3 regions of the Lelliottia sp. CFBP8978 genome follow, and region 3 is predicted to be linked to each of the others. Evidence: predicted binding sites of a transcription regulator. Region 3 holds the regulator's gene; each other region holds the start of a gene.

The links. The regulator CRP, encoded in region 3, controls carbon source genes, mostly activating them, when cyclic AMP is high. The targets are predictions, from matches to a motif close to ATGTGANNNNNNTCACAT.
Positions count from the first base shown of each region.
Region 1: the regulator CRP is predicted to act here: its motif matches at 3,687-3,704, upstream of uxuA (mannonate dehydratase).
Region 2: the regulator CRP is predicted to act here: its motif matches at 2,514-2,531, upstream of cdd (cytidine deaminase).

Region 1 covers NZ_CM188253.1:2,893,847-2,900,814, reverse strand. The annotation lists gene SOM82_RS13670 (phosphatase PAP2 family protein) at 268-984, opposite strand; gene SOM82_RS13665 (CobW family GTP-binding protein) at 1,019-2,005, opposite strand; gene SOM82_RS13660 (mannitol dehydrogenase family protein) at 2,129-3,595, opposite strand; gene uxuA (mannonate dehydratase) at 3,801-4,991, shown strand; gene yeiP (elongation factor P-like protein YeiP) at 5,038-5,610, opposite strand; gene SOM82_RS13645 (YkgJ family cysteine cluster protein) at 5,776-6,030, shown strand; gene setB (sugar efflux transporter SetB) at 6,027-6,968, opposite strand, start outside.
Region 2 covers NZ_CM188253.1:2,868,978-2,875,945, forward strand. The annotation lists gene dusC (tRNA dihydrouridine(16) synthase DusC) at 144-1,076, opposite strand; gene SOM82_RS13540 (CidA/LrgA family protein) at 1,370-1,768, shown strand; gene SOM82_RS13545 (CidB/LrgB family autolysis modulator) at 1,765-2,460, shown strand; gene cdd (cytidine deaminase) at 2,589-3,473, shown strand; gene sanA (outer membrane permeability protein SanA) at 3,601-4,320, shown strand; gene mglC (galactose/methyl galactoside ABC transporter permease MglC) at 4,368-5,378, opposite strand; gene mglA (galactose/methyl galactoside ABC transporter ATP-binding protein MglA) at 5,394-6,914, opposite strand.
Region 3 covers NZ_CM188253.1:4,042,059-4,049,026, forward strand. The annotation lists gene SOM82_RS19070 (phosphoribulokinase) at 1-756, shown strand, start outside; gene SOM82_RS19075 (OsmC family protein) at 822-1,226, opposite strand; gene crp (cAMP-activated global transcriptional regulator CRP) at 1,537-2,169, shown strand; gene SOM82_RS19085 (YccS/YhfK family putative transporter) at 2,227-4,314, shown strand; gene argD (bifunctional acetylornithine/succinyldiaminopimelate transaminase) at 4,368-5,588, opposite strand; gene pabA (aminodeoxychorismate synthase component 2) at 5,675-6,238, opposite strand; gene SOM82_RS19100 (putative adenosine monophosphate-protein transferase Fic) at 6,270-6,872, opposite strand; gene ficA (FicA/YhfG family antitoxin) at 6,862-6,968, opposite strand, start outside.

The sequences.
Region 1 (6,968 bases), 1.1 Mb from region 3:
AATTATCTCTGTGAGGCAAAACGAGTTCGAGATTAACCGATTGGCTTAGGCAATGCGAGCAAAAAAAAACGATTTTTTATAAGAAATTGTGATAGAGAAAGCGATTAAATGGGATTGCTTAAAATATCGTCAATTTAGGTTAAATATCACGCAATGCTTTCATTTATCTCATGAATGATATTACGAGAATATGACATCCGGGGACAGTGTCGGCGGGGAAATAGCCAGGGATCGAAAACGATCCCTGATAGATGGTGTTAATTTCGGTTAGTTATTTGTTTCTGGTTTGTTGCGTTTACCGGGTAAATAGCGATCGAAAAGGGCAATAAGGCGATCGCTCACAGGGGTCATTAAGCACCATGGCAGACCAATCAACACAGCGGAAAGCGATCCAACAACAATATCAGTCAGCCAGTGCGCGCCAATCATTACGCGTGGGAATGCGAAAACCACAACAATAATGAGGCCAATGAAGAAGGCTTTTCTGCCGAAATAGCGAAGCATGAATGCTGAGAAAATAAGCAGCATCATTCCGTGATCGCCTGGGAAACTGTCTTTAGACGCATCTTTGGTGGAGATATGCAGTAATTCACTCACACGGTGAACATCCGGGAAGAACAGCGTTGGGCTGGAGCGCTTGACCGGCATCAACCCCTGTGCCAGCTGATTAATCACCACGGCGGTCAGCAGCATCACCAGGCCGATGATGATAATGCGGCGGCGTTCGGCGGCATCTTCTTTCAACCAGAAAGAGAGCATTAAGCAGCCCATCGCCAGCAGTGAACAGCCATCAAAGGCGCGATTGTTGGTGATGGCCACCAGCCATAATATCGCATGACTTTTGACCAGCTGTTCATTGAAGAAATGAAAAATGCCCAAATCCACCGGGAACCAAAAGCCATGATTCACCGGCAAATACCAGGATAAAAAGAGCGCCAGACCGGCAGCGTTGAGCAGTAATATCAGGGGAAGTTTTTTAATCATTTTCATATGCAAAGCAGTTTAGTCGAGAGCAACGTTAGTCGCTGGAAGTTAAACGAAGCCTCAACAAGCTGGCCTGAAGCACGTTCCAGTCCGTGTTAACCGCACTAATTAACTCTATTCGACTGTCTGGCGGCGCAACATTTTGCGTTTCAATGAAGAAATCCGCGCCCTGACGATTGATCCTGACCAGCCCATCTTGCGTTCGCATCACGCCTTTGACGCGCTCGACAGGGGCGAGTCTGGCCCACTCAAGGATGCCAATGGTGTCAAAGCGGGTATCGGCATCAAAAATCCAGCCACAGGCCTGGTGTCCCTGACCGCTGTTCAGGCTGCGACGCCAGCGTTGATGCGCCGGAAGACTTAACGCCGCCAGCCCTTTTTTCTCGCCATGAGCGTGAGAATGCGCGGCGCTGGCAAGAAGCTCGACGCTGTTACGACGCGGGAGATCAAGCAGGCTGTTGTCAATCTCGCCCTGCGTCGCCATGACGAACTGACGATCGCCGCCGAAATGTTGCCACCAGAAATCAAAGGCTTCACGACTCTCCTGGGTTGCGCGGTCTTCTTTATTGGCGACGATAATATCGGCGCAAGCCAGCTGGTCACGGAAGTTTTCATTCTGTACCACTTTCTCATCCAGCAACTGGCGGGGATCGACCAGACACAGCGTCGCGCGAAGGTCGATCCACGGCTCATACACCGGAGCAGTGAGCAGATCGAGGATCTGTTTTGGGTGGCCTAAACCGGTAGGTTCAATAATCAACCGGTCCGGTTTTCCCAGACGCAGCAGCGTATTCAGCCCCACCTGCATCGGTAAGCCGTTGATGCAACACATGCATCCGCCGGGGATCTCTTTGACCATTGCGCCATTGTCGGCCAGTAGTGCGCCATCAATTCCGATTTCACCGAATTCGTTGACCAGCACAGCCCATTTTTCTGAAGGATCTTTATGGGCCAGCAGATGAAGGATTGAGGTAGTTTTTCCGCTACCGAGAAAACCGGTTACCAGATTGGTTTTGGTCACATGCGCTCCAGGAGATAATCGTCATTCGCGAACAATTATCAGTAATCCTGGCGAAAAAAGACAGTGATGTGAAGGGGCTTATGCGCGCGGAAAGCTCTCCACGCGCATAAGCAGCAAGAAGGGTTAAAGCATGAGCGTCTCATTCACCGCCTGACGCGCGCCGTTACGCGCAATACGCTGCCAGGCCTGTTGAATGGCATCGACAAAGCGCGGGTTCTGGGGCAAATCAGTACCAAATATTTCACTCAGCGTGAGCAGGGCGCTGACGCGCTCCGCGTCGCTGCTGGTTTCAACGAGTCCACGGATTTTATCGCTCAGCGGATCGCGAATATCAATGCTGTTACCCTTATCATCCACACCGCTGACATAACGCATCCAGCCGGCGATCCCCAGCGCCAGTAAGGGCCAGGCGCTGTTGCGTTGCTGATGGACACGAACGCCGTCCAGCATGCGTTGAGGGAGTTTCTGGCTTCCGTCCATCGCGATCTGCCAGGTGCGATGCTGCAAAGCCGGATTCGCAAATCGGGTCAGCAGGCTGTCGGCATAGTCAGTGAGATCGACCCCGGTGATTCGTAGCGTCGGGGCCTGTTCATCGAGCATCAGGCGGCGCGCGGCCTCCCGGAAGGCATCGTCCTGCATGCAGTCGTTAATGTGGGCATAGCCGGCAAGGTAACCCAGATACGCCAGGAAAGAGTGGCTGCCGTTCAGCATGCGCAACTTCATCTGTTCCCAGGGCAAAACGTCCTGCACCATTTGTACGCCTGCGATCTCCCATTCCGGACGGCCTGCCACGAAGTTATCTTCAACCACCCACTGCACAAACGGCTCGCAGCTAATGGCGCAGGGATCTTCCACGCCCAGCTCCTGCGTGATTTCTGCGAGGGATTGCTCGGTCGCCGCCGGGACAATTCTGTCGACCATCGTTCCCGGAAAACTCACGTTAGCCGCAATCCACTCGGCCAGCGCCGGTGAGCGCTTCTCTGCCATCCCGAGAACCGCATTTTTGACCACATGACCGTTGTCAGGAATATTATCGCAGGACAATACGGTGAAGGGCGCCAGGCCGCGCTCACGACGGCGATGTAGCGCTTCAACCAGAATGCCCGGCGCAGAATGCGGTTCTGACGGGTTTTCAAGATCATGAGCAATCCGTGCATTTTGCGTATCCAGCTTGCCGGTCGCCGGATCGATGCAATATCCTTTTTCAGTGATCGTCAGCGAGACAATCGCTACCTGCGGCTCGCAGAATTTTTCGATAATGGCCGCCAGCGAATCGAGCCTGGCGTTCAGGCATTCATGCACCGCGCCCACGATGATCGGCTGGTTCCCGTCTGCGCCTTTTTCCAGCACGGTAAAAAGGTGATCCTGAGCGCGCAGCTGGCTCATCAGGGTATCGCCGCTGAAAAGACTGATCTCACAGATGCCCCAGTCACCCCCTTTTGCATTAAGCACGCGGTTTGTTAACAACGCCTGATGTGCGCGGTGAAAGGCACCAAAACCGAAATGAACGATACGAGAGCGGAGCTGCGAGCGATCGTATTGCGGTTGTTGCACCTGCGAAGGAAGGGAAACGGAGGCAATTGTCTTCATGAAGTAAACACCTGATTAACCATTAATTAACAATGTCAGTGTAAAGTTATATGACAGCAAATAGAATTGGTAAGCCGTAATTATCCCGTTTATGTGAGTTGGATCAATCAATGCGGCGGCGAGGATTGACCGTTTTTGGCAAACATGTATGGTAGTCGTCATTGTGGTTACATATATTGGTATAACAACTTTAGAGGGTTAGGCGATGGAACAAACCTGGCGTTGGTATGGACCGAATGATCCGGTTTCTCTTGATGATGTGCGTCAGGCTGGCGCAACGGGTGTTGTCACCGCACTGCACCATATTCCCAATGGTCAGGTCTGGCCGGTAGAAGAGATCAAAAAGCGTCAGGCTATACTGGCCGAAAAAGGGCTGACCTGGTCGGTCGTCGAAAGTATTCCGGTGCATGAAGATATCAAAACCCATTCCGGGGAGTTTGAGACCTGGATTGCTCACTATCAGCAGAGTATCCGTAACCTGGCGGCCTGCGGTATTGATACGGTTTGCTACAACTTTATGCCGATCCTGGACTGGACGCGCACCGATCTCGAATATCAGCTGCCGGACGGCTCTAAAGCATTGCGTTTCGATCAAATTGCTTTTGCCGCCTTTGAGCTGCACATCCTGAAGCGTCCTGGTGCCGACGCGGATTATTCCGCCGAGGAACAGCAGCAGGCGCAGCAATGGTTTAACGATGCCAGTGAAGCGGATATCGAAAAACTGACCCGCAATATTATCGCCGGCCTGCCGGGTGCGGAAGAGGGCTATACGCTGGACCAGTTCCGCGCCCGTCTGGCGGAATACGGTGATATCGACAAAAACCAGCTGCGCGAAAACATGGCTTATTTCCTGCGCGCGATTGTGCCCGTGGCAGAAGCATCGGGTTTGCGACTTGCCGTGCACCCGGACGATCCACCGCGTCCTATCCTCGGTCTGCCGCGTATTGTTTCTACCATTGAAGATATGCAATGGCTGAAAGAGACCGTGGACAGTATCCACAACGGTTTCACCATGTGTACCGGCTCTTATGGCGTGCGGGCAGATAATGATTTAGTACAGATGATCGAAACCTTCGGCGATCGGATTCATTTCACCCATCTGCGCGCGACGTGTCGTGAAGATAATCCAAAAACCTTCCACGAAGCCGCGCACCTGGGCGGTGACGTCAATATGGTGGCAGTCGTGGACGCCATTCTGGGCGAAGAACTGCGCCGTAAGAATGCAGGGGATTTACGTCCTATTCCATTCCGTCCGGATCACGGACATCAGATGCTGGACGATCTGCGTAAAAAAACCAATCCAGGCTATTCGGCGATTGGGCGTCTGAAAGGGATGGCTGAAGTGCGTGGCGTAGAGCTGGCGCTGAAAATGACCAAATACCCTGATCTGCTGTAACAACGGCAATAAAAGAAAACCCGGCAATAGCCGGGTTTTTTTATGATTAGTCTGCGCGACCCATATAGCGTTTTTCTTCGATATGGATGCGGATCTTCTCGCCTGCAGAGAGGTATTCCGGAACCTGAACGACCAGACCGGTCGTCAGTGTGGCGGGTTTGTTGCGCGCGCTGGCGGAGGCGCCTTTAATGCCTGGTGCGGTTTCGACGATTTCCAGATCAACGGTCTGCGGCAGTTCCAGCGCTAACAGCTGGCCATCCCAGGTCAGAACCTGCATATCCGGCATTCCGCCTTCAGGAATAAACAGCAGCTCTTCTTCAATCTGGTCTTTGGTAAAGGTGTACGGCGTGTAGTCTTCTTTATCCATAAACACGTATTCGTTGCCATCCACATAGGAGAAGTCAACGAAGCGGCGGGTCAGCGTAACGGTATCAACGATATCGTCACCCTTGAAACGCTCTTCAACTTTCAGGCCGGTACGCACATCGGCAAAGCGCATTTTGTACAGCGTCGCTGCGCCACGGGCGCTGGGGGATTGAATATCAATGTCTTTCACAATCAGCAGCTTGCCGTTGTAATTCAGTACCATACCTTTCTTAATTTCGTTCGCTCTTGGCATTGCAGTAATCCTGTTTACTGGGAGGTAAAAAATATCGCGCCAAATTACTCGCGAGAAGCCTTTCAGGCAAGAGGAATTAGTGGCTTTTGCTATCAATACACAAAAGGTGTTACTGTGCGCGCCATGCCCGACGGCCCGGGCCTCAGTGAATGAAAGAGAGCGTTTATGGATTGCCGTCCCGACTGTGGAGCGTGCTGTACCGCACCGTCCATTTCAAGCCCGATTCCGGGGATGCCAGACGGCAAGCCTGCCAACACCCGCTGTGTTCAACTTTCTGACCGCAACCTGTGCAATTTGTTCGGTTCGCCTTTGCGTCCCAGGGTGTGCGCCGGGCTGCAGCCTTCACAGGAGATGTGCGGCGCAACACGGGCGCACGCGATGGTTTATCTCCTCGAGCTTGAGGCGCTTACCGCGCCTTAAACGTCTTTAATGCGCGTCAGACACCCGATCGTCATGATGCACATCGCCAGCGCAATCCAGAACACGGTATGGTAACTCCAGATTTCTGCCACAACCCCCGCCAGTGAACCCGCAATAATCCAGCCCACGCGCGTGGTATTCGTATACAGCGTCGTCGCTGCGCCCGCCTGACCCGGCATCAGATCCTGGAAGTAGAGCATGCCGATCCCCGCCAGAATGCCAATATAAATAGCGTTCAGCAGTTGTAACGCCAGCAGTAAGGCCGGGGAGTGGACGGTGAGCATTCCGGTGTAAAACAACAGTCCCGCCACCGCGGCAATACGCATCAAGAAACGTTTCCCGAAGCGCCTGGCGTAATAGCCCGCAATTAACATCGTCGGAATTTCCAGCCCCGCAGCGGTCCCCATCATGATGCCCGCCAGTTTCTCCGGCAGATGCAGCTCGTCAATAATAAACAGCGGCATATTGATGATATAGAGGCTGTTGGTTCCCCACATCAGCGTACAGACGATAAACAGCAGCAGCGCATCGCGGCGATTACGGCGGGGCGCTTCCAGGGTGCTGGTTGAAAGTCTGGGCTCTTTGCGCATCGACGGCAGGAAAAACCACACCATAATCCCGCACACCACGAAAGCAACGGCGGCGCTCAGATACATCACGGTAAAGCCGAATCCCATTGCCAGCGCATACGCCAGCGGCGGGCCAATGACCCACGCCAGCGAGACCTGGGCGCGCAAAATCGAGCTGAACATGACCGCTTCCCGGCCCGTGCGATCTGCATGCTCACGCGCAAGAGCAAACATTTGTGGGTTGGCCGTGGAGCCGAAGCTGCTGAGGAACACGCCGACAAACAGCAGAACGAAATAGTTACGGTTCCAGGCGAACAGGATGCAGGCAAAAACGCCGAGCAGGCAGCAAAAGACAATCAGACTTTTGCG
Region 2 (6,968 bases), 1.2 Mb from region 3:
TGATGTCAGAAGGCCACGGCGGTTTTCAGTTCCGTCATTCAGCACTCTGCGTTTGCGGAACACCTCAGTAAACTCAGCGCATATAGCGTTTTATATGCCATATGCAGGCCTGCGAGCGCATTGACGCTCCGATCCCGACGCTATTATTTGGCCTGAATGACGCGCGTAATATCGGCTGAGGTCTGTAATGTGCGGATCTCCTGAAAGAGTCCGAGCGCCTCACTGTATTCTTTACGTAAATAACTCAGCCACTGTTTAATACGAGCCACATGATAAAGCCCCGTATCACCCTGCTTTTCCAGGCGAGAATATTTTTGCAATAGCGTGACCACATCAGGCCACGGCATACGCGGTTCGTTGTATTTTACCACCCGACTCAGGTTGGGCACGTTGAGCGCCCCGCGACCGATCATGACGGAATCGCAGCCGGTCTCTTTGAGACACGCCTGAGCGCTCTCGTAATCCCAGATTTCGCCGTTCGCGATCACCGGTATCGACAGACGCTGGCGGATCTCACCGATGGCCTGCCAGTTAATGCGTTCGGCTTTGTAGCCGTCCTCTTTGGTCCGCCCGTGCACCACCAGCTCCGTTGCACCGGCCTGCTGTACCGCATCGGCAATTTCAAACTGGCGATCGCCGCTGTCCCAGCCAAGACGCACTTTTACCGTCACCGGTAAATGAGCAGGTACGGCCTCACGCATCGCTTTCGCGCCACGGTAAATCAGCTCGGGATCTTTCAGTAACGTTGCGCCACCGCCGCTGCCGTTGACCATTTTGGACGGACAGCCGCAGTTGAGATCCACACCGTAAGAGCCCAGCTCTACGGCGCGGGCGGCGTTCTCCGCCAGCCACTCCGGGTATTGCCCCAGCAGCTGGATACGCACCAGCGTACCGGAAGTGGTCCGGCTCTGACGATGCAGCTCCGGGCAGAGTCGATAAAACGACTTTACTGGCAACAGCATATCGACCACCCGTAAAAACTCGGTGACGCAAAGATCGTAATCATTGACCTCAGTCAGCAGCTCGCGCACCAGTGAGTCGAGCACGCCTTCCATCGGCGCCAGTAATACCCGCATGATCAATACCTGTGAAAAAAGACGCGCTATGGTAGCCGCTCTCCTGAAGCGTGGAAAGGCTTTCAAGCGAGACTCCGCAACCCGCCGTAAGGACAGAGGTGTTTCTCTCCTTTCACTGCTTCAAATCTGGGCACGACAACTACACTGATTGTTATCGCTTTTACCGTTAATCCTGTGAAAATGCCCGACGTTCCAGAAAGGAATGTCTGGTATGCTCAAAATTCATGATGTGATCCGTAGCACGTTTTAACGTTTAATTGTATGATGAATATGTTCCATCAAGGACTTTCACCATGAGCAAATCATTCAATATTATCTGGCAATATCTGCGCGCGTTTATTCTGATTTATGCCTGCCTCTATGCGGGGATTTTCATTTCATCTCTGCTGCCTATCACCATTCCCGGCAGCATTATCGGCATGCTGATTCTTTTTCTGCTGCTGGCGCTGCAAATTCTTCCCGCAAAATGGGTCAACCCGGGCTGCTTCGTTCTTATCCGCTATATGGCGCTACTGTTTGTGCCGATCGGCGTCGGCGTGATGCAATATTACGATCTGCTTAAAGCGCAGTACGGCCCAATTCTGGTCTCCTGTGCGGTGAGTACGCTGGTGGTGTTCCTGGTGGTGAGCTGGAGTTCGCATCTGGTGCACGGCGAACGCAAAGTCGTTGGGCAGAAAGGAAGTAAAAAATGATGGCCAATATCTGGTGGTCGCTGCCACTGACACTGGTGGTGTTTTTCGCCGCACGTAAACTTGCCGCCCGTTTTAAAATGCCGCTGCTCAACCCGCTGCTGGTGGCGATGGTGGTGATTATTCCGTTCCTGCTGCTCACCGGCATTCCTTACGAACGCTATTTTGCGGGCAGTAAGATTTTAAACGATCTGCTGCAGCCTGCCGTCGTGGCGCTGGCGTTTCCGCTTTACGAGCAGCTGCATCAGATCCGCGCCCGCTGGAAATCGATCATTACCATCTGCCTGATCGGTAGCGTGGTGGCGATGGTCACAGGCACCTCGGTTGCCCTGCTGATGGGCGCCTCACCGCAAATCGCCGCCTCTATTCTGCCGAAATCCGTGACCACGCCGATTGCGATGGCCGTGGGCGGCAGCATCGGTGGTATCCCGGCCATTAGCGCCATGTGCGTGATTTTTGTCGGGATCCTGGGGGCGGTGTTTGGCCATACGTTGCTCAATTTAATGCGTATCCGCACCAAAGCCGCACGCGGTCTGGCAATGGGAACCGCCTCACACGCCCTTGGTACTGCGCGCTGTGCGGAGCTGGATTATCAGGAAGGCGCTTTCAGCTCGCTGGCGCTGGTGATTTGCGGGATTATGACCTCGCTGATTGCTCCGTTCCTGTTCCCGATTATTCTGGCGGTGGTGGGCTAAAATTTGCGATGCGTCGCGCAAAATTCATTTTGATTTCATAAGTTGCACACATAATGAGAACTGGATCACATATAAAGCCCTGTTGGCTCCGTACACTACCGATCCATTAACCTTTATGAGGCATTGCCATGCACCCACGTTTTCAAACTGCTTTCGCCCAGCTCGCAGAGAATTTGCAATCAGCCCTGGCCCCGGTTCTGGCGGATACGCACTTCCCCGCCATGCTGTCGGCAGAGCAGGTCGCGACGCTTAAACAGGCAACGGGACTGGACGAAGACGCGCTGGCTTTCGCATTACTGCCGCTGGCTGCCGCCTGCGCCAGAGCCGATCTCTCCCATTTTAACGTCGGCGCAATCGCGCGCGGCGTCAGTGGAGCCTGGTATTTCGGCGGGAACATGGAGTTCCTTGGTGCGACCATGCAACAAACCGTCCACGCAGAACAAAGCACTATCAGCCATGCGTGGCTGCGCGGTGAAAAAGCGCTGCAAGCCATCACCGTCAACTACACCCCTTGCGGTCATTGCCGTCAGTTTATGAATGAGCTGAACAGCGGTCTGCAACTGCGCATTAATCTGCCAGGCCGTGAGCCACATACGCTTGGCGATTATCTGCCAGATGCTTTTGGCCCGAAAGATCTGGAGATCAAAACGCTGCTGATGGACGAGCAGAACCACGGCTTTGCGTTAACGGGCGACGAACTGGCCCAGTCGGCGATCGCTGCGGCGAACAACAGCCATGCACCCTACAGCCAGGCGCCGAGCGGCGTGGCGCTGGAGTGCCGTGATGGCCGTATCTTCACCGGCAGCTACGCCGAAAATGCCGCATTCAACCCGACGCTGCCACCGCTGCAAGGCGCACTCAATCTGCTGAGCCTGAACGGGTACGACTACCCGGATATTCAGCGCGCGATTCTGGCTGAAAAAGGCGATGCGCCTTTAATTCAGTGGGACGCCACCGCCGCGACCCTGAAAGCGCTGGGTTGTTCTGCCATCGACCGCGTGTTACTGGCTTAATGCTTTTGGCGGACAGAAATGTCCGCCATACTGATGAAAATCCCCCCAATCAAACCACCGTTTCTTGCGCTTCACAGGCGGGTACAGTAGCCTGAGTGAAATTTCACCCACGGATCGAGTCATCTTCATGTTAAAGCGTGTGTTTTACAGCCTGTCTGTCCTGGTCGGCATACTGCTGTTGACGGCGCTCGGCCTCGATCGCTGGATGAGCTGGAAAACCGCCCCCTATATTTTTGATGATTTGCAGGACCTGCCCTATCGCCAGGTCGGCGTGGTGCTGGGGACGGCAAAATATTATCGTACCGGGGTCATTAATCAGTACTACCGCTACCGCATTCAGGGCGCGCTAAACGCCTATAACAGCGGCAAGGTCAATTACCTGCTGCTGAGCGGCGATAATGCCCAGCAGAGCTATAACGAGCCGGTGACGATGCGTAAGGATTTGATTGCCGCTGGCGTCGATCCGGCGGATATCGTGCTTGATTATGCCGGATTCCGCACGCTGGATTCGATCGTCCGCACGCGTAAAGTCTTTGATACCAATGATTTCATCATCATCACTCAACGCTTCCACTGCGAACGAGCGCTCTTTATCGCGCTCCATATGGGCATTCAGGCCCAGTGTTATGCGGTCCCTTCGCCTAAAGATATGTGGAGCGTCCGCGTTCGCGAGTTTGGCGCACGCTTTGGTGCTCTGGCCGACCTTTATCTCTTCAAGCGTGAACCTCGTTTTTTAGGCCCGCTGGTTCCCATCCCGGCGATGCACCAGATACCGGAAGATGCGCAGGATTACCCGGCGGTCACCCCGGAACAGCTGCTGGATATAGAGAAGAAAACCCGCAAATAAAAAAAGCCCGCTCAACGATGAGCGGGCTTTTTCCATCTGTAACGTGATTACTTCTTACGTGCGTACTTCAGTGAATCCAGCGCAACGGCGAAGATAATAATCGCGCCCTTGATAATATACTGCCAGTACGGGTTCACGCCGATGTAGGTCAGACCGTAGTTGATGACGGTAAAGATGATAACACCGGTGACCACGCCAACAACTGTCCCCACCCCACCGCTGAAGGAAACGCCACCCACTACGCAGGCTGCGATCGCATCCAGTTCATACATAAAGCCCAGGTTGTTGGTGGCTGAGCCGATACGGCCCGCTTCCAGTAACCCACCGAAGGCATAGAACACACCGGACAGCGCATAAATCATCAGCAGGTTCAGAGCAACGTTAACCCCTGATACTTTAGCCGCTTCCGGGTTACCGCCGATGGCGAAGATGTTTTTACCGAAGCGAGTTTTGTTCCACAGCACCCAGACAAACGCGACGGCAATCAGCGCGTAGAAAGTGATGTAAGAGAGTCGGAAACTGCCCAGCGCCACAAAGCCTTGTGCAAACGTTGAGAAGCCGCTGTCAAAGCCAGAAATGGGCGATGCACCGACAAAGTCGTAGTACAGGGAGTTGATACCGTAAACGATAATCATCGTACCCAACGTGGTGATAAACGGCGTCACATTCAGGTAAGCAATGATAATACCGTTGATCAGGCCAATGATGGCGCCGACGACGCAGACAATCAGCACCACCACGATAATCGGCATAGTCGCCATTTCCGGGAAGACTTTGTTCGCGTTTTCCATCGACTGTAACAGCGTTGCCGCCACGACCGCCGCCAGGCCAACCTGACGTCCGGCTGACAGATCAGTACCCTGAGTCACAATCAGCCCCGCGACACCCAGAGCAATGATGATACGCACTGAGGACTGGGTCAGAATGTTACTCAAGTTTAATAAACTTAAGAACGTGGGGTCCTGGAAAATAATAATGGCCAGTAACACTAAAAGAACAACGTAAATACCGCCTTCTTTCAGATAAGTGAGAAAACTTTTTTTATTTAACGCACTCATGAGGAGCCCCTGATCTTAAAGGTGCAAAGACGCAAGACGGAGAATTTCGTTTTGCGTTGTCGTTTTGGTGTCAACAATTCCGGCAACGAGACCATTGCTCATAACCAGAATACGATCTGTGATCCCTAACAATTCCGGCATTTCGGAAGAAATAATAATGATCCCTTTATTCTTTTTAGCCAGTTCAGCTATCAGCTGATAGATTTCAAATTTTGCACCAACGTCGATACCACGCGTAGGTTCATCAAGCATTAAAATTTCTGGCTGGGTTAATAACCAGCGGCCAATAATGACTTTCTGCTGATTACCGCCGGACAGTGAACCAATTTGCGTCTGGTGTCCTGGCGTTTTCACACGCATGGAGTCGATAACCCACTGGGTATCGCTTTTCATACGGGAAGTATCCAGCAGACCAATTTTATTTTTATAATTACGAATATTCGAAATGAGCGAGTTAAAATTAATATCCAGGTACGCATAAATTCCCGTTGAGCGGCGCTCTTCGGTCACCAGCGCAAAACCGTGGTTAATCGCTTCGTTCGCATTATGGTTATTAATTCTCTTGCCGTGCAGCGTGATAGTGCCATCGGATTTTTCACGGATACCAAACAGCGTTTCCACGATATCGGTACGTTTCGCCCCGACCAGTCCGGCAATACCTAAAATTTCGCCTTTGTGAAGGTCAAAGGAGACATCGCGGATAGAGGGCTGGCGTAGTGACGTAAGATTGCGCACTTCCAGAATCACCTCGCCCGGCTTGTTTTCTTTATCCGGGAAACGCTGGTTCAGGGAGCGGCCAACCATCATGGAAATGATCTTATCCATGTCCAGCCCTTCGAGCGGCTGAGTCGCAATCCACTGTCCGTCACGCAGAATGGTGATTTCATCACACAGCTGGAAGATCTCTTCCATTTTATGCGAGATATACACAATGCCACAGCCGCGATCTTTCAGTTTACGGATAATAGTAAAAAGGTGATTAACCTCTTTTTCCGTTAACGATGAAGTCGGTTCATCCATGATGACAATTTTCGCATCATAGGAAAACGCTTTGGCAATTTCAATCATCTGCATCTGAGACACGGATAACGTCCCTACGCGCGCGCGCGGGTCGATTTCAATATCCAGCTCGTCGAAAATAGCTTTGGTGTCGCGATACATTTTATCCTGATCGACAAATACGCCTTTGGTCGGATAACGACCCAGCCACATATTGTCCATAACAGAACGTTGAAGAACCAGGTTTAATTCCTGGTGAACCATCGAAATACCATTTTCCAGCGCTTCTTTGGCGGAATGGAAGTCGATCTCTTTTCCCTGAAAAAGAATGCTACCAGAATCTTTTTGATAGATTCCGAAAAGACACTTTAATAATGTTGATTTGCCCGCACCATTCTCACCCATCAACGCATGAATAGAGTGAGGACGCACTTTTAAATTAACATTATCGAGGGCCTTAACGCCTGGAAAAGACTTGTTAATACTGCTCATTTCTAACAAGAATTCGCCTGACGACTGAGTATTTGTGCTGACCATAATTATACCTTGACGGCCTCGCATATCGCGTTATAAAAGGGCGCAACGAATTGC
Region 3 (6,968 bases):
GTTGAAGGTGACAGCTTTCACCGCTATACCCGTCCGGAAATGGATATGGCGATTCGCAAGGCCCGCGATTCAGGGAAGCACATCAGCTATTTCGGCCCTGATGCGAACGATTTCGGCCTGCTGGAACAAACCTTTATTGATTACGGCCACACCGGTAAAGGTCAGTCGCGCAAGTATCTGCATACCTACGATGAAGCCGTCCCATGGAACCAGGTTCCGGGTACGTTTACGCCGTGGCAGCCGCTGCCGGAACCCACCGATGTCCTGTTCTACGAAGGATTGCATGGCGGCGTAGTGACACCCCAGCATGACGTGGCGCGCCATGTTGATCTGCTGGTGGGCGTGGTGCCGATTGTCAATCTGGAGTGGATCCAGAAGCTGACCCGTGACATGAGCGAACGCGGCCATTCCCGTGAAGCGGTGATGGATTCTGTCGTGCGCTCAATGGAAGATTACATCAACTATCTGACACCACAGTTTTCACGAACCCACATCAACTTCCAGCGCGTTCCGACGGTGGACACCTCAAACCCGTTCGCAGCAAAAACCATTCCGTCACTGGACGAGAGTTTTGTGGTGATCCACTTCCGCAATCTGGAAGACATTGATTACCCCTGGCTGCTGGCGATGCTGCAGGGCTCATTTATTTCCCACATCAATACATTGGTGGTCCCGGGCGGGAAGATGGGTCTGGCGATGGAGCTGATTATGATGCCGCTGGTGCAGCGACTGATGGAAGGCAAGAAGATCGAGTAACCCTATTCCCTCTCCCCGTGCAGAGGGTCACGATGAGGGCATCGGTGCGCACGATGCCCCATCAGTCAGCCTTCGATCACATCATACGAATGCGTGATTTTCACCGCTTTTTCCAGCATTAACGCCACAGAGCAGTACTTCTCGGCAGAGAGATCGACCGCGCGGGAAACCGCCGCATCCTTCAGATCTTTCCCGGTCACGATAAAGTGCAAATTGATATGCGTGAACAGGCGCGGGGCCTCTTCGCGACGCTCGGAGGTCAGCTTCACTTCGCAGTCCGTCACCTCATGGCGACCCTTTTGCAGAATCGAAACCACGTCGATTGCGCTACAGCCGCCGGCGGCCATCAGCACAACTTCCATCGGGCTTGGCGCTTTATCACCGGAGTTACCATCCATCAAAATCTGGTGTCCGGAAGCGGATTCACCGAGGAACGTTAAACCTTCAACCCATTTCACACGCGCTTGCATATTCATTAACTCCGACGTTGCAATTTTCCGAACAGATTACGCGCGCGTTACAATTCTCGCAACGGAAGACGACCTGCGTCATGCTGAAGCGAGACACCAGGAGACACGCGGCGAAAGCTATGCTAAAACACTCTGGATGCTACAGTAATACATTGACGTTACACATGTATGCAGAGGACATCAAACATTACTGGCTGCGAAACAAAATGACAGCCGCATTCCCAGGTACGGGGAAGAATTCGATTGCAACCCCAGAGTCAGGATGCGATTTATGACTCTGGTGACAGCTTATAACAGAGGATAACAGCGCATGGTGCTTGGCAAACCGCAAACAGACCCGACTCTCGAATGGTTCTTGTCTCATTGCCACATTCATAAGTACCCATCGAAGAGCACGCTGATTCACCAGGGTGAAAAAGCGGAAACGTTGTATTACATCGTCAAAGGCTCGGTGGCAGTGCTGATTAAGGATGAAGAAGGGAAAGAAATGATCCTTTCTTATCTGAACCAGGGTGATTTCATCGGTGAACTGGGCCTGTTTGAAGAAGGCCAGGAACGTAGCGCCTGGGTACGTGCAAAAACCGCGTGTGAAGTCGCCGAAATCTCCTACAAGAAATTCCGTCAGTTGATCCAGGTGAATCCGGATATTCTGATGCGTCTTTCTTCGCAGATGGCTCGCCGCCTGCAGGTCACTTCCGAGAAAGTGGGTAACCTTGCCTTCCTGGACGTGACAGGCCGCATCGCACAGACATTGCTGAACCTGGCGAAACAGCCTGACGCCATGACCCACCCGGACGGTATGCAAATTAAAATTACCCGTCAGGAAATTGGTCAGATCGTCGGGTGTTCTCGTGAGACCGTTGGCCGTATCCTGAAAATGCTGGAAGATCAGAATCTGATCTCCGCCCACGGTAAAACTATCGTGGTTTACGGAACGCGTTAATTCCGGTCAGACGGCGTGCCATCGCAAGGTGTCACGCCGTTTTTGTCTCTGGCAACCATGTGGCGCAGGCTGATTTATCACCCGGAAGTTAACTACGCACTTCGGCAAACGCTGGTGTTATGTCTCCCCGTGGCTGTCGGTCTGATTCTCGGCCAACTGCAACATGGTCTGCTGTTCTCTCTCGTGCCTGCCTGCTGTAACATCGCCGGTCTGGACACCCCGCATAAGCGCTTTTTCAAACGTCTGATTATTGGCGGCAGTTTGTTTGCCGGTTGCAGCCTCGCCGTGCAGCTCTTACTTGCCCGCGACATTCCTCTGCCGCTGATTTTAACCGTGCTGGCGATGACGCTCGGCGTCACCGCGGAGATCAGTTCGCTTCATGCGCGCCTGCTGCCCGCATCGCTCATCGCCGCGATTTTCACCCTTAGCCTTGCCGGAAATATGCCCATCTGGGAGCCGCTGCTGATCTATGCCCTCGGCACGTTGTGGTACGGATTGTTCAACTGGTTCTGGTTCTGGATGTGGCGCGAACAGCCCTTACGCGAATCCCTGAGCCTGCTGTACGTCCAGCTCGCGGAGTATTGCGAAGCAAAATACACCTTGCTGACGCAACATACCGATCCGGAAAAGTCGCTGCCGCCGCTGCTCACTCGCCAGCAAAAGGTGGTGGATCTGATTAGCCAGTGCTACCAGCAGCTCCATATGCTGGCCGCCAATAAGAATCATGAATACAAGCGGCTGCTGCGCACGTTTCAGGTCGGGCTGGATCTTCAGGAGCATATTTCCGTCAGCCTGCATTATCCTGCCGAGGTGCAAAAACTGGTGGAGCGCAGCCACGCCGAAGCGGTGATCCGCTGGAATGCGCAAACGGTCGCCGCGCGCCTGCGGGTACTGGCTGACGATATTCTGTACCACCGCTACCCCACGCGCTTTACGATGGAAAAACAGCTGGGCGCGCTGGAGAAAATCGCACGTCAGCATCCGGACAATCCGGTCGGGCAGTTCTGCGCCTGGCACTTTAGCCGCATCGCGCGCGTGCTCCGCACCCAGCGCCCCCTCTATTCCCGCGACCTGATGGCCGATAAGCAAAAACGCCTGCCGTTGCTGCCAGCGTTAAAAAGCTATTTGTCCCTGAAATCCTCGGCCCTGCGCAATGCGGCGCGGATCAGCGTAATGCTCAGCATTGCCAGCCTGATGGGCATGGCGCTGCATCTACCGAAACCCTACTGGATTTTAATGACGGTGCTGTTTGTCACGCAAAATGGCTACGGCGCCACCCGCGTGCGGATCCTGCACCGGGCAGCGGGCACGGTCGCAGGACTGGTGATTGCTGGCATAACGCTGCACTTCCACGTACCGGACGGCTTCGCCCTGGCAGGAATGCTGGTGATCACCCTCGTGGGTTATCTGATTATCCGCAAAAACTACGGCTGGGCGATGGTCGGATTTACCGTCACGGCGGTGTATACCCTGCAATTGCTCACGCTGAACGGCGAACAGTATATTGTCGCGCGACTGGTGGATACGTTGATTGGCTGTCTGATCGCCTTTGGCGGCATGGTCTGGCTGTGGCCCCAGTGGCAGAGTGGGCTGTTGCGACAGAATGCGCACGATGCGCTGGAGGCCGATCAGCAGGCGATTCGCCTTATTCTGAGCGACGATCCGCAGCCTTCCCCGCTGGCCTATCAGCGCATGAAGGTCAATCAGGCCCATAACGCGCTGTTTAACTCCCTCAATCAGGCGATGCAGGAGCCGGGCTTTAATTCCCATTATCTGGCGGATATGAAGCTGTGGGTCACCCATAGCCAGTTTATCGTCGAGCATATCAATGCCATGACCACGCTGGCACGCGAGCATGCGATGCTGACGCCGGACCTGGCGCAGCGCTATTTGCAGTCGTGTGAAATTGCGCTGCAGCGATGCCAGCAGCGTCTGGAGTATGACGCGCCGGGGGAATCCGGAGACTCTAACATTCTTGAAGCACCGGAAACGCTCACCTGGGGCCCTATGAGCACGCTGGAACAGCATTTACAGCGCGTTCTGGGACATCTGAACACCATGCACACCATTTCGTCGGTCGCATGGCGTCAGCGCCCGCATCACGGCATTTGGCTGACGCGGATTATGCGCCGTAAGGCGTCGTAAGTTTTGCGGCTCCGTATTCCGGGACAAAACCAAGCCGCTACCTGGCGACTCCATTAGCCCTGAACGATCTTCTTCACCGCACTGGCAAAACGCGTCATCCCGGCTTCGATATCCTGCTCTTCCACCACCAGCGACGGCGCAAAGCGCATTACATCTGGGCCGGCATTCAGTACCATCACCCCTTCGTGCGCAGCCGCATGGAGGAAGTCACGCGCGCGGCCTTTATACTGCGGCTTCAGTTCCGCACCGACTAACAGTCCCATGCCGCGAATATCGCTGAACACGTCGTACTGTGCGTCGATCTTCTGAAGATGCTGCACAAACTGCTCGCGCTTCGCGTTGACGCCGTTCAGCACTTCCGGGGTGTTGATAATATCGAACGCCGCTCCGGCAATCGCGCACGCCAGCGGGTTGCCGCCATAAGTGGAACCGTGAGAGCCGACGTGGAAGGCTGATGCGATCTCTTGCGTCGTCAGTACGGCGCTCACCGGGAAACCGCCGCCCAGGGCTTTCGCACTGGTCAGAATATCCGGCGTTACACCATAGTGCATATACGCAAACAGATCGCCGGTACGCCCCATTCCACTTTGCACCTCATCAAACACCAGCAGCGCCTGATGCGCATCGCACAGCGCGCGCAGGCCTTTCAGGAACTCTGGCGTTGCGGCGGTTACGCCGCCCTCACCCTGGATCGGCTCCACCACTACCGCGCAGGTGTGATCGTCCATCACGGCTTTTACGGCATGCAGATCGTTAAATGGCACATGGATAATATCGGCCGGTTTCGGGCCGAAACCGTCAGAGTATTTCGGCTGCCCACCCACGGAGACCGTGAACAGCGAACGGCCGTGGAACGCATTGTGGAACGCGATAATTTTGCTTTTATAGGGGCTGTGGCGAGTGGATGCGTAATAGCGCGCCAGTTTGAAGGCGGTTTCGTTGGCTTCGGTGCCGGAGTTCATAAACAGCACGCGCTCGGCAAACGTCGCGTCGATCATCTTGCGGCCCAGACGCAGCGCCGGTTCATTGGTAAATACGTTGCTGGTATGCCACAACGTTTCGCCCTGGGTTTTTAGCGCGTCGACCAGGGCAGGATGGCAATGCCCCAGCGCCGTCACTGCAATACCGCCCGCAAAATCCACGTACTCTTTGCCCTGCTGATCCCATACCCGGCTACCTTTGCCTTTAACCGGGATAAACTCCGCCGGTGCATAAATTGGCAGGATCACTTCGTCGAATGTTGCGCGTGTAATTGCAGATTGCTCAGTTGCCATGTCATGCCCATCCATTTTATGTCACATTTTTAGTGAGAATATAATCACAAAATATGCATAAAAAATCACAACAAGGCAATAAAAATTCAGCGATTGACGAAATTGGCGAGAAGCTGGTGGCCCTGTTCGCTCAGTATGCTCTCCGGGTGGAACTGCACCCCTTCGAGATCCCATTCGCGATGGCGAATGCCCATGATCTCCCGGGTGTCGCTCCAGGCGGTAACCTCAAAGCACTCAGGCAACGTGGGCGGATCGATAACCAGCGAGTGATAACGCGTAACGGTAAGAGGATTATTCAGGCCAATGAACACCCCCGTTCCCGTGTGAGTCACCGGGGATGTTTTGCCGTGCATCACTTTCGCAGCACGAACAATCGTGGCGCCGAAGACCTGGCCGATGGCCTGATGCCCCAGACAGACGCCAAGGATCGGCAATTTACCCGCGAAATGGCGGATAACATCCAGGGAAATACCGGACTCATCGGGCGTGCAGGGCCCCGGCGAAATGACGATTTTCTCTGGCGACAGCGATTGAACGTCAGCCAGCGTCAGCTCATCATTGCGCCGCACCACCACCTCCGCACCCAGTTCACAAAAATACTGGTAAAGGTTCCAGGTAAAGGAATCGTAGTTATCAATCAGCAGAATCATGGCGGCTCCGGGACAAAAAGGCCGCCCTATTCTACTCAGTTTCCCGCGCTTCACTCACTACTTTGGCAAAGATGGTATTGAGTGGGGTCAAATCCCCCATCGCGCCACTTTGGTTAGCGTCTGACCACGCCTTTGGATCGATATCCTGCCAGCTTAGCTGGTACCCCGCGTGGATCGCCAGCTGTTCAAAGAACACGCGCTGAGCAATCCCGTTGCCAATGCGGAACGGGTGTAAAACGTTTATTTCACAGTAGTAGTGGCTGAGGCGGGCGATAAATTCGTCGCGCTCAAGACCCGTCAGATAGCCTTCGTCCTCCAGATCCTGCATCAGCGCATTGCCCTCTTTCTCGATATAAGCAAAGTGGCAAAAACGCGTGTCGCCCTGGTAGATATCAACCTCACGGAACTCGCCAGCCCAGCTAAAAATATCCTGATAAAGATGGCGATGGATAGCGCACAGGTGCGGTAAACCGCGGGCTGGAGGTCCGAGCGGCAACGTGGCGGCACGCAGCGCGGTCAGCTCATAAGCGGCCTGCGCCAGACGCTCCGCCTGACGGATACTGAGCTTGTTGCGCATCACATTGAGACCGGGATAGAGATACGGGTCGCGATCGTCACCAATTTTATCGCTCATAGTGCCTCCTGAGTTCCTCAAGACGCGCCTGCGCCGCTTCCGCGTTAAGCTCAACTAACGGGCTATCAATGCCTTCCAGACGTCGGCTGGCCTGAA